DNA from 3 places in the Luteimonas sp. gir genome. Region 2 is predicted to be linked to each of the others. Evidence: riboswitches for the same ligand, from Rfam matches in the RefSeq annotation. Region 2 holds a riboswitch; each other region holds the start of a gene.
The links. A riboswitch is a leader RNA that binds a small molecule or an ion and turns the genes downstream of it on or off. The one in region 2 is predicted to bind cobalamin.

Region 1 (2,259 bases), on a different contig from region 2:
CACCTGCTGCACGGTGTCGGCCTCGTTGCCCCCGAAGAGGCTGCCGTCGAACTGGTTGAATGCATCGGCATGCAGCGCGTGGCCTTCCAGGCGCAGCGCGTCGGTCAGCTGGACGCCGGCGCGCAGGTTCAACGAGCGGTTGCGGTAGCCGTCGCGGTCGGGCTCTTCGACGAAGCACCCCTGGAGCAAGGCCGACGAGCCGCGGCAGGCATCGATGCCGTCGGTGCGCTGGAACGCCGCGTCGACGCCGAACCAGCCCCGGCCGCTGCGGCCGCCGATGCCGGCGCTGGCTTCGCGCAGGCCGTGGCTGCCGGCGCCGATCCGTGCATGCGGCGAGATCGCGCCGTCGTGGCGGCGGGTGAAGATCTGGATGACGCCACCGATCGCCTCCGAGCCGTAGAGGCTCGAGCGCGGGCCGCGCACGATCTCCACGCGCTCGATCTGGTCGACCGGCAGGTCCTGGATCGCCGGCATGCCGGCAGTCGCGCTACCGATACGCACGCCGTCGACGAGGACCAGCACATGGTCGGATTCGGCGCCGCGCAGGAAGATCGAGCTCAGCTTGCCCGGGCCGCCGCTGTTGCCGATCTGGATGCCGGCGCGGCCACGCAGCAATTCGGGCAGGTCGCGCGCCTGGCTGCGCTCGATGGCCTCGCGGTCGATGACCTGTGCCGGCACGAGGGTGTCGGCCAGCGCGGTCTGGGTCCGGTTGGCGGTGACGAGCACGGCGTCGAGTTCGCCGGGGGCGGCGAGCGCCGACGGGGCGAGCAGGGCAGTGGCGATCGCCACGGTCAGGGTGCGGAACGGCATTGCGGTCTCCTTGCGCGCGCGCATCGAGCGCGCGGCGGGCGGGCGGGCGAAGATCGCGGGAACGGGCGCGCACGGACCGCCGTCCAGGCGCAGAGGCGCCCGGAACGTCGTCGCAATGCCCGCCGCATCGCAATCAGGTGGAACTTCGAGGCCGGTCTCCGGACTTGCGTGTGGGCGTTCCAGGCCCGGGCGTCGCGCCTTCCCGTGCACAGGGCACAGTGGCGAGAAGCGACGCTTGCACACGCTTACCGTTGCGGGGGCAGTGCCGGAATGGGGCGCCTCGCGACGCCCGTCACCGGCTTCCCGTTTCAACCCGGGCAGGCCGGGTCACCGCGAAGCAGGCGCGATTGTACGCCAGCGTTTCGCCGGCTCAGCGCTCGGTGTCGCCTGGCATCGCGTCGTCGCGATCGGCCGCGTCGTGCACGATCGTGGTGACCGGGCCGGCCGCGGTCCGTGCGCGCGGGTCGGGCAGTTGTGCGGTCGCCGCTTCGGCGGCCTCGGCCAGTTGCAGACGACGCGCCTCTGGGACCTCCTGCCAGTGGCAGTCCAGCAGCGCGCCCTCGATCGAGTACAGCAGGTTGAGGCTGGGCCGAAAGCCCGCCCGTCGCACGCGCACGAAGGCCTCGACCGCGCCCGCTGCCTCGAGATCCTCGCGCGTGCGCAGCCCCACCTGCCGCAGCCACGCCGCCGACCTCGGTCCCAGGTTGCGCAGCTTCGGCGTGCTCAACGCGCGTGCTCGACGTAGAGCTGTGCGAGCGCTTCGAGCCCGGCCTGATCGTCGGCGTCGAACCGAGCCGGCAGCGGGCTGTCGAGATCGAAGACGCCAATCAGACGGTCGCCGTCGACCAGCGGCACGACGACTTCCGATCGCGACGCGGCATCGCAGGCGATGTGGCCCGGAAACGCATGCACGTCGTCGATGCGCTGGGTCTGCCGGGTGCGCGCCGCGGCACCGCACACGCCCTTGTCGAGCGGAATGCGCACACAGGCCGGCAGGCCCTGGAACGGCCCGACGACCAGTTCGGCCCCATCGTAGAAATAGAAGCCGACCCAGTTGAGGTCCGGCAGGGCGTGGTAGACCAGCGCCGAGAGGTTCGCGGCATTGGCGATGGGATCGGATTCGCCGTGCAGCAGGGCGCGGGCCTGCGCGGCGAGCGCGGCATACTGGTCGGCCTTGCTGCCGCTCAGAGGTGTGGAAGTGAACATGTCGCGCAGTGTAGCAGCGGGGTCGCACCCGCCCGGCCGCGCCGTCGCAGGCGTCCCGATAGGCGCACCGGTATGAGCGCGCGCACGTGCCTGGTCACCGGGACCGATACCGGCATCGGCAAGACCCACGCCAGCGTGGCGCTGCTGCAGGCCTTGCGTGCCGATGGTCGCCGCGCGGTCGGGATGAAACCGGTCGCCAGCGGCTGCGATTGGCAGGACGGTGGCTGGCGCAATGAGGATGCG
Region 2 (2,259 bases):
ACACGTCGTGGGCGCGCAGGCGCTGGTCGCCGTTGTTCAGGCGCAGGTCCAGGAACGCTTCGATATCGCGGTGCCACACGTCCAGGTACACCGCGACCGCGCCCTTGCGCTGGCCGAGCTGATCGACCGAGACGGCGGTGTTGTTGAGCTGCTTGATCCACGGCACCACGCCGCCCGAGGAATTGGGCACGCCGCGGATCGCCGAGCCCGAGGAGCGCACATAGCCCAGGTACGCGCCGACGCCGCCGCCGCCCTTGGAGACGCGGGCGATGTCGGTGTTGGAGTCGTAGATGCCCTGCAGCGAGTCGTCGACGGTGTCGATGAAGCACGATGACAGCTGGCCGCCGACCTTGCCGGCGTTCTGCAGCGTCGGGGTCGCGACGGTCATGTACAGGTTCGACAGCGCCCAGTAGGCCTCGCCGACGAGCTGCATGCGGCGCTCGCGGCCGCCGCGGGTCTCGTTCTGCATCAGGTACAGCGCAATCGTCAGCCAGCGTTCCTGCGGCAGCTCGAACACGGCGCGCGAGGTGTCGGTGGCCAGATAGCGCGTGGCCAGCAGGTACAGGCCGTTGTAGGCGAACAGCTTGTCGCGCTCGGGCTCGATCATGCGCCCGGCCTCCTGCAGCTCTTCCTTGGAATAGGCGCGCAGGATGTCGTTGGAATAGATGTTGCGGTCGGCCAGCGACTCCTGCAGGCCGACGTAGGAGCCGTACTTCTGCTCGGCGTCGTAGAAGCGGTTGCGGCTGGCGCGCTTGTATAGGCGGTGCAGGTACAGGCGGGCGGCGAAGAACTCCCACTCCGGTGCGGTGACATCGACGCGGGCCTCGGCCTCGCGGATCAGATGGTCCACCAGGTCGTCGGCGTTGACCGCGTCCTTGCGCTCGACGAAGCCGAACACGCTGCGCTTGTAGTCGGTGATGTCGAGCTGCGGGAACTCGCCATGGACGCGGTCGATGCTGCGCTCCAGGCGCGCGCGGTCGTACGGGATCCGGCGGTTGCCGGCTTCCTTGGTGATCCAGGTGGAGACGTCGGTGTCGACGTCGGGGGTTTCAGCAGTTGCGGTATGCATGGCAGCGCTCGGGGGCGGCGGCACCACGTCGTCGGCGTCGACGGCGGACGGCGCCACAGGGGTGGGGGAGGCGATCGGGGTCGGGGGCGCGTCTGCGGGCGTCGAAGGGGCGGTCGAGACGGTGTCGTGGCTGGTCATGCGTCCTCTCTCTTGGTGTCCAGTGCATTCGCGCACGCCCCGGCCCGCCCGCGTCGGGTCCGGTGGCTGCGGACGGCTCGGTTGCGACGGGTGCGTCGCGAAACGGCGACGGCGGTGCCGTCGGGTTCCGCGCCGCGGACCCGCCCCTGTGCAGAGCGTCCACAGCCGCGAACCGCGCGTCGTGCTTTCGCGCGGCTGTCGGCAGGGTACGGACTCATGGGCGAAGGCAGGCCTTCGGTCCCACCGCGTACCGGATCGCTCCGGTGCTGGGCGGGGACGTTCCCAATTACCGCTGCGGGGGCAGCACCGGACTGGCGTGGGGCGTCACCGGCTTCCCGTTTTTCATCCACAGGCTTTGTGGGCCGCGGAACCGACGGGCCCAAGATAGTGGGGTCCCCCCGCAGCGTCAACGCTAAATGTGGGGCGAAGGCGCGGAGCCGCGTCAGGCCGGCAATCGCGCGGTCTCAGCAGCCGGCCGGGTGCGGGGCGATGCAGATCCGGCTGCGCCAGGCAACCCTGCAAGACGCCTATTCAGCCTCGGCGACCGCCATTCGGGCCGCCCCGGCGGTCGCCGTCGCCCGCGACCAGCGCCGCCAGTCGGGGGCCGGAATCGGCAGCGGCTGGTCGTGATCGAGCAGCCGGCGCAGGTCCACCGCGGCGTAGTGCGGCGCCAGTGCCTGGACCAGCGCGAAGCCGAAATCGCGCAGGACCCGGTCGCGGCGCAGCAGCACCCAGGTGATGCATTCGGGCAGCAGGCCGTCCTCGACCGGCGGCGCGACCAGGCCGTCGTCGAGGTCGGCGCCCATCTCGTCGACGATCCCGACCCCCAGGCCGGCGTGCACATAGGTGCGGATCAGTGCGCCATCGCGCGCGGTCACCGCGAGCTCGGCGCGCAGGTCGGCGGCCGCGAACGCGCGCTGCAGCGACGAAGCGGGCTGCCGGCTCGATTCGTAGCTCACCAGCGGCACGCCGACCAGATCGCGCAGGCCGATCGGGCGCGGCAACGCGGCCAGCGGATGACCGGCCGGTACCAGCACCCGCCGGCCCCAGCG
Region 3 (2,259 bases), 420 kb from region 2:
TGGGCCACAGCGGCAGCGGGCGCAACGCATCCTGCGCGGCTCGACGCGCGGCATAGGGCGTCGCGCGACGCGACGCGGACGCATCGAGTGCGGCCACCCGCGCGGCGACCGCCGGCCGCTGGACGCGGGGCGAGGCGCGCCGCGCGGCGATCGCGTCGCGCGCCTGGGCCAGTGCCGGCTCGGCGGCGTCAGGGTCGGCCAGGGCGTCGGCCAGCAGGCGCAGTTCGTCGAGTTTCTGCCGGGCGAAGGCCAGCCAGCTGCGTAGCTCGTCATCCAGCGCGGTCTCGTCCGCCAGGTCGACCGGCACGTGCAGCAACGAACACGACGGCGCCAGCCACACCGGATCGCCGCCGCGCGCGCTGATCGCATAGCGCGCCAGCACCAGCGCATCGTCCAGCCGCGTGCGCCAGATGTTGCGGCCGTCGACGAGCCCCAGCGACAACGTGCGCCCGGCCGGCAGCGCGCCGAGCACCGCATCGAGTTGTTCGCGCCCGCGCACCAGATCGACATGCAGGCCGTCGACTGGCAAGGACGCGGCCAACTGCAGGTTGTCGTCCAGCGCCCCGAAGTAGGTCGCCAGCAGCAGCTTCGGTCGCGCGCCCTGGGCGAGCGCGGCGTAGGCCCGGCCGTAGGCCGCACGCACCGCAGGGTCGAGGTCGAGCACCAGCGCCGGTTCGTCGATCTGCACCCAGGCCGCACCGGCGACCTGCAGCCGCGCCAGCAACTCGGCGTACACCGGCAGCAGCGTATCGAGCAGCGCGAAGCGATCGCTGCCGTCGACGGTCTTGGACAGCCACAACAGCGTGACCGGCCCGAGCAGCACCGGCCGGGTCTCGATGCCCTCGGCCTTGGCTTCTAGATATTCGCGCACCGGCTTGTCGTCGCGCAGCGCGAAGCGCTGGCCGGCCTGCAGTTCGGGCACCAGGTAGTGGTAGTTGGTGTCGAACCACTTGGTCATCTCCAGCGCATGCAGGTCGACCCCGTCCTGTTGATGACCCCGCGCGAGCGCGAAGTAACCGGCCAGCGGATCGGCATCGGCCAGCGCGCGGTAGCGCTCGGGGATCGCGTCGACGCCGAAGGCGGCATCGAGCACCTGGTCGTAGAGCGAGAAGTCGTTGCTCGGTGGCGTGGCGACGCCGGCCTCGCGCTGCAGGCGCCAATGGCGCAGGCGCAGCTCGCGCGCCACTGCCTGCAACTGCGCGGCGTCGGCCTCGCCGCGCCAGTGACGTTCGACGGCGCGCTTGAGCTCGCGTTTGCGGCCGATGCGGGGAAAGCCGAGATTGGTGATGCCGGTCATGGTGGATGCGTCCTCAATGCGTGGGATTGAGGAACGAAGGGCCCGCATGGCGTGCACCGCGCCTGCGCGCGCCCGCCTGCCACACGGCCGACCTTCGCCCCCTCGGGCGAACCGGGGCCTGCGTGCGGACGTGCGGGACCGGCCGCGACAAGCGCGGCGCGATGCCCGTGCACCTCCCCGCGGAGGCCCCAGGTCGTACGTGCGCGCCTGTCGGTGCGCACGGCCAAGGCAGGTCTTCGGGCTCATGGACGGGCCACCTGCGAGGTGGTGGGCCTACTGCCCGTCGCTTCCCGGCCCGGACGGGCGCCAGTGCGTTGACGGGGGTCGTTTCCAGTTACCGCTGCGGGGCAGCGCCGGAATTGCCGCCATGCGGCGCACCGGCTTCCCTTTTAATCATCGCTTCATTCGCATGAAGAGATGAACCTTGGCGGCGACACGGTAGCCCCGGCTGCACGGGCGGTCAAGCGGGCGTGGCCGCGGCGGCCCGCTCCCGCGCATCGGCCTCGTCGGCCAGGCGATCGACCAGCGCATCGACCGCGGCCTCGGCGCGCGCGATCGAGGCCGCAAGCCGGGCATCGGCGAACTCGTCGTATTCCACCGCGACCCGGTCGACGTCGGTGATGCCCATGTAGCGCAGCGGCGTCATCACGCCCTGCTCGACCAGGTTGTCGCCGGCGTTGCGACCACCGGGGTCGTAGTCGTGATCGCCGCGCGCACCCAGCAGCACGGCGCGGCGGCCCTGACCGGCCAGCATCGGCCAGTACGGCGCACCGGTGCGCGCGCGATCGAAACCGAAGGTGCGGCCCACGCGCACGATGTTGTCGATCCAGGCCTTGACCGGCGCGGGCATGCCGAAGTTGTACATCGGCACCCCCATCACCACGAGCGGGCTGCCGAGCAGTTCTTCGATCAGCGCATCGCTTTCGGCCAGCCGCTCGATCATCCACGGCGTGCGCTGCGCC

Region 1: another riboswitch for cobalamin. It lies ahead of btuB (TonB-dependent vitamin B12 receptor); the one in region 2 lies ahead of WAF18_RS00565 (ribonucleoside-diphosphate reductase subunit alpha).
Region 3: another riboswitch for cobalamin. It lies ahead of metE (5-methyltetrahydropteroyltriglutamate--homocysteine S-methyltransferase); the one in region 2 lies ahead of WAF18_RS00565 (ribonucleoside-diphosphate reductase subunit alpha).

Annotation. Positions count from the first base shown of each region.
Region 1 is NZ_JBBAXQ010000013.1:13,689-15,947, forward strand. It holds gene btuB (TonB-dependent vitamin B12 receptor) at 1-810, opposite strand, end outside; cobalamin riboswitch at 942-1,160, opposite strand; gene WAF18_RS14780 (TfoX/Sxy family protein) at 1,181-1,537, opposite strand; gene WAF18_RS14785 (GAF domain-containing protein) at 1,534-2,016, opposite strand; gene bioD (dethiobiotin synthase) at 2,089-2,259, shown strand, end outside.
Region 2 is NZ_JBBAXQ010000001.1:120,613-122,871, reverse strand. It holds gene WAF18_RS00565 (ribonucleoside-diphosphate reductase subunit alpha) at 1-1,207, opposite strand, end outside; cobalamin riboswitch at 1,390-1,597, opposite strand; gene WAF18_RS00560 (LysR substrate-binding domain-containing protein) at 1,735-2,259, opposite strand, start outside.
Region 3 is NZ_JBBAXQ010000001.1:544,098-546,356, reverse strand. It holds gene metE (5-methyltetrahydropteroyltriglutamate--homocysteine S-methyltransferase) at 1-1,297, opposite strand, end outside; cobalamin riboswitch at 1,507-1,739, opposite strand; gene WAF18_RS02455 (NAD(P)H-dependent oxidoreductase) at 1,758-2,259, opposite strand, start outside.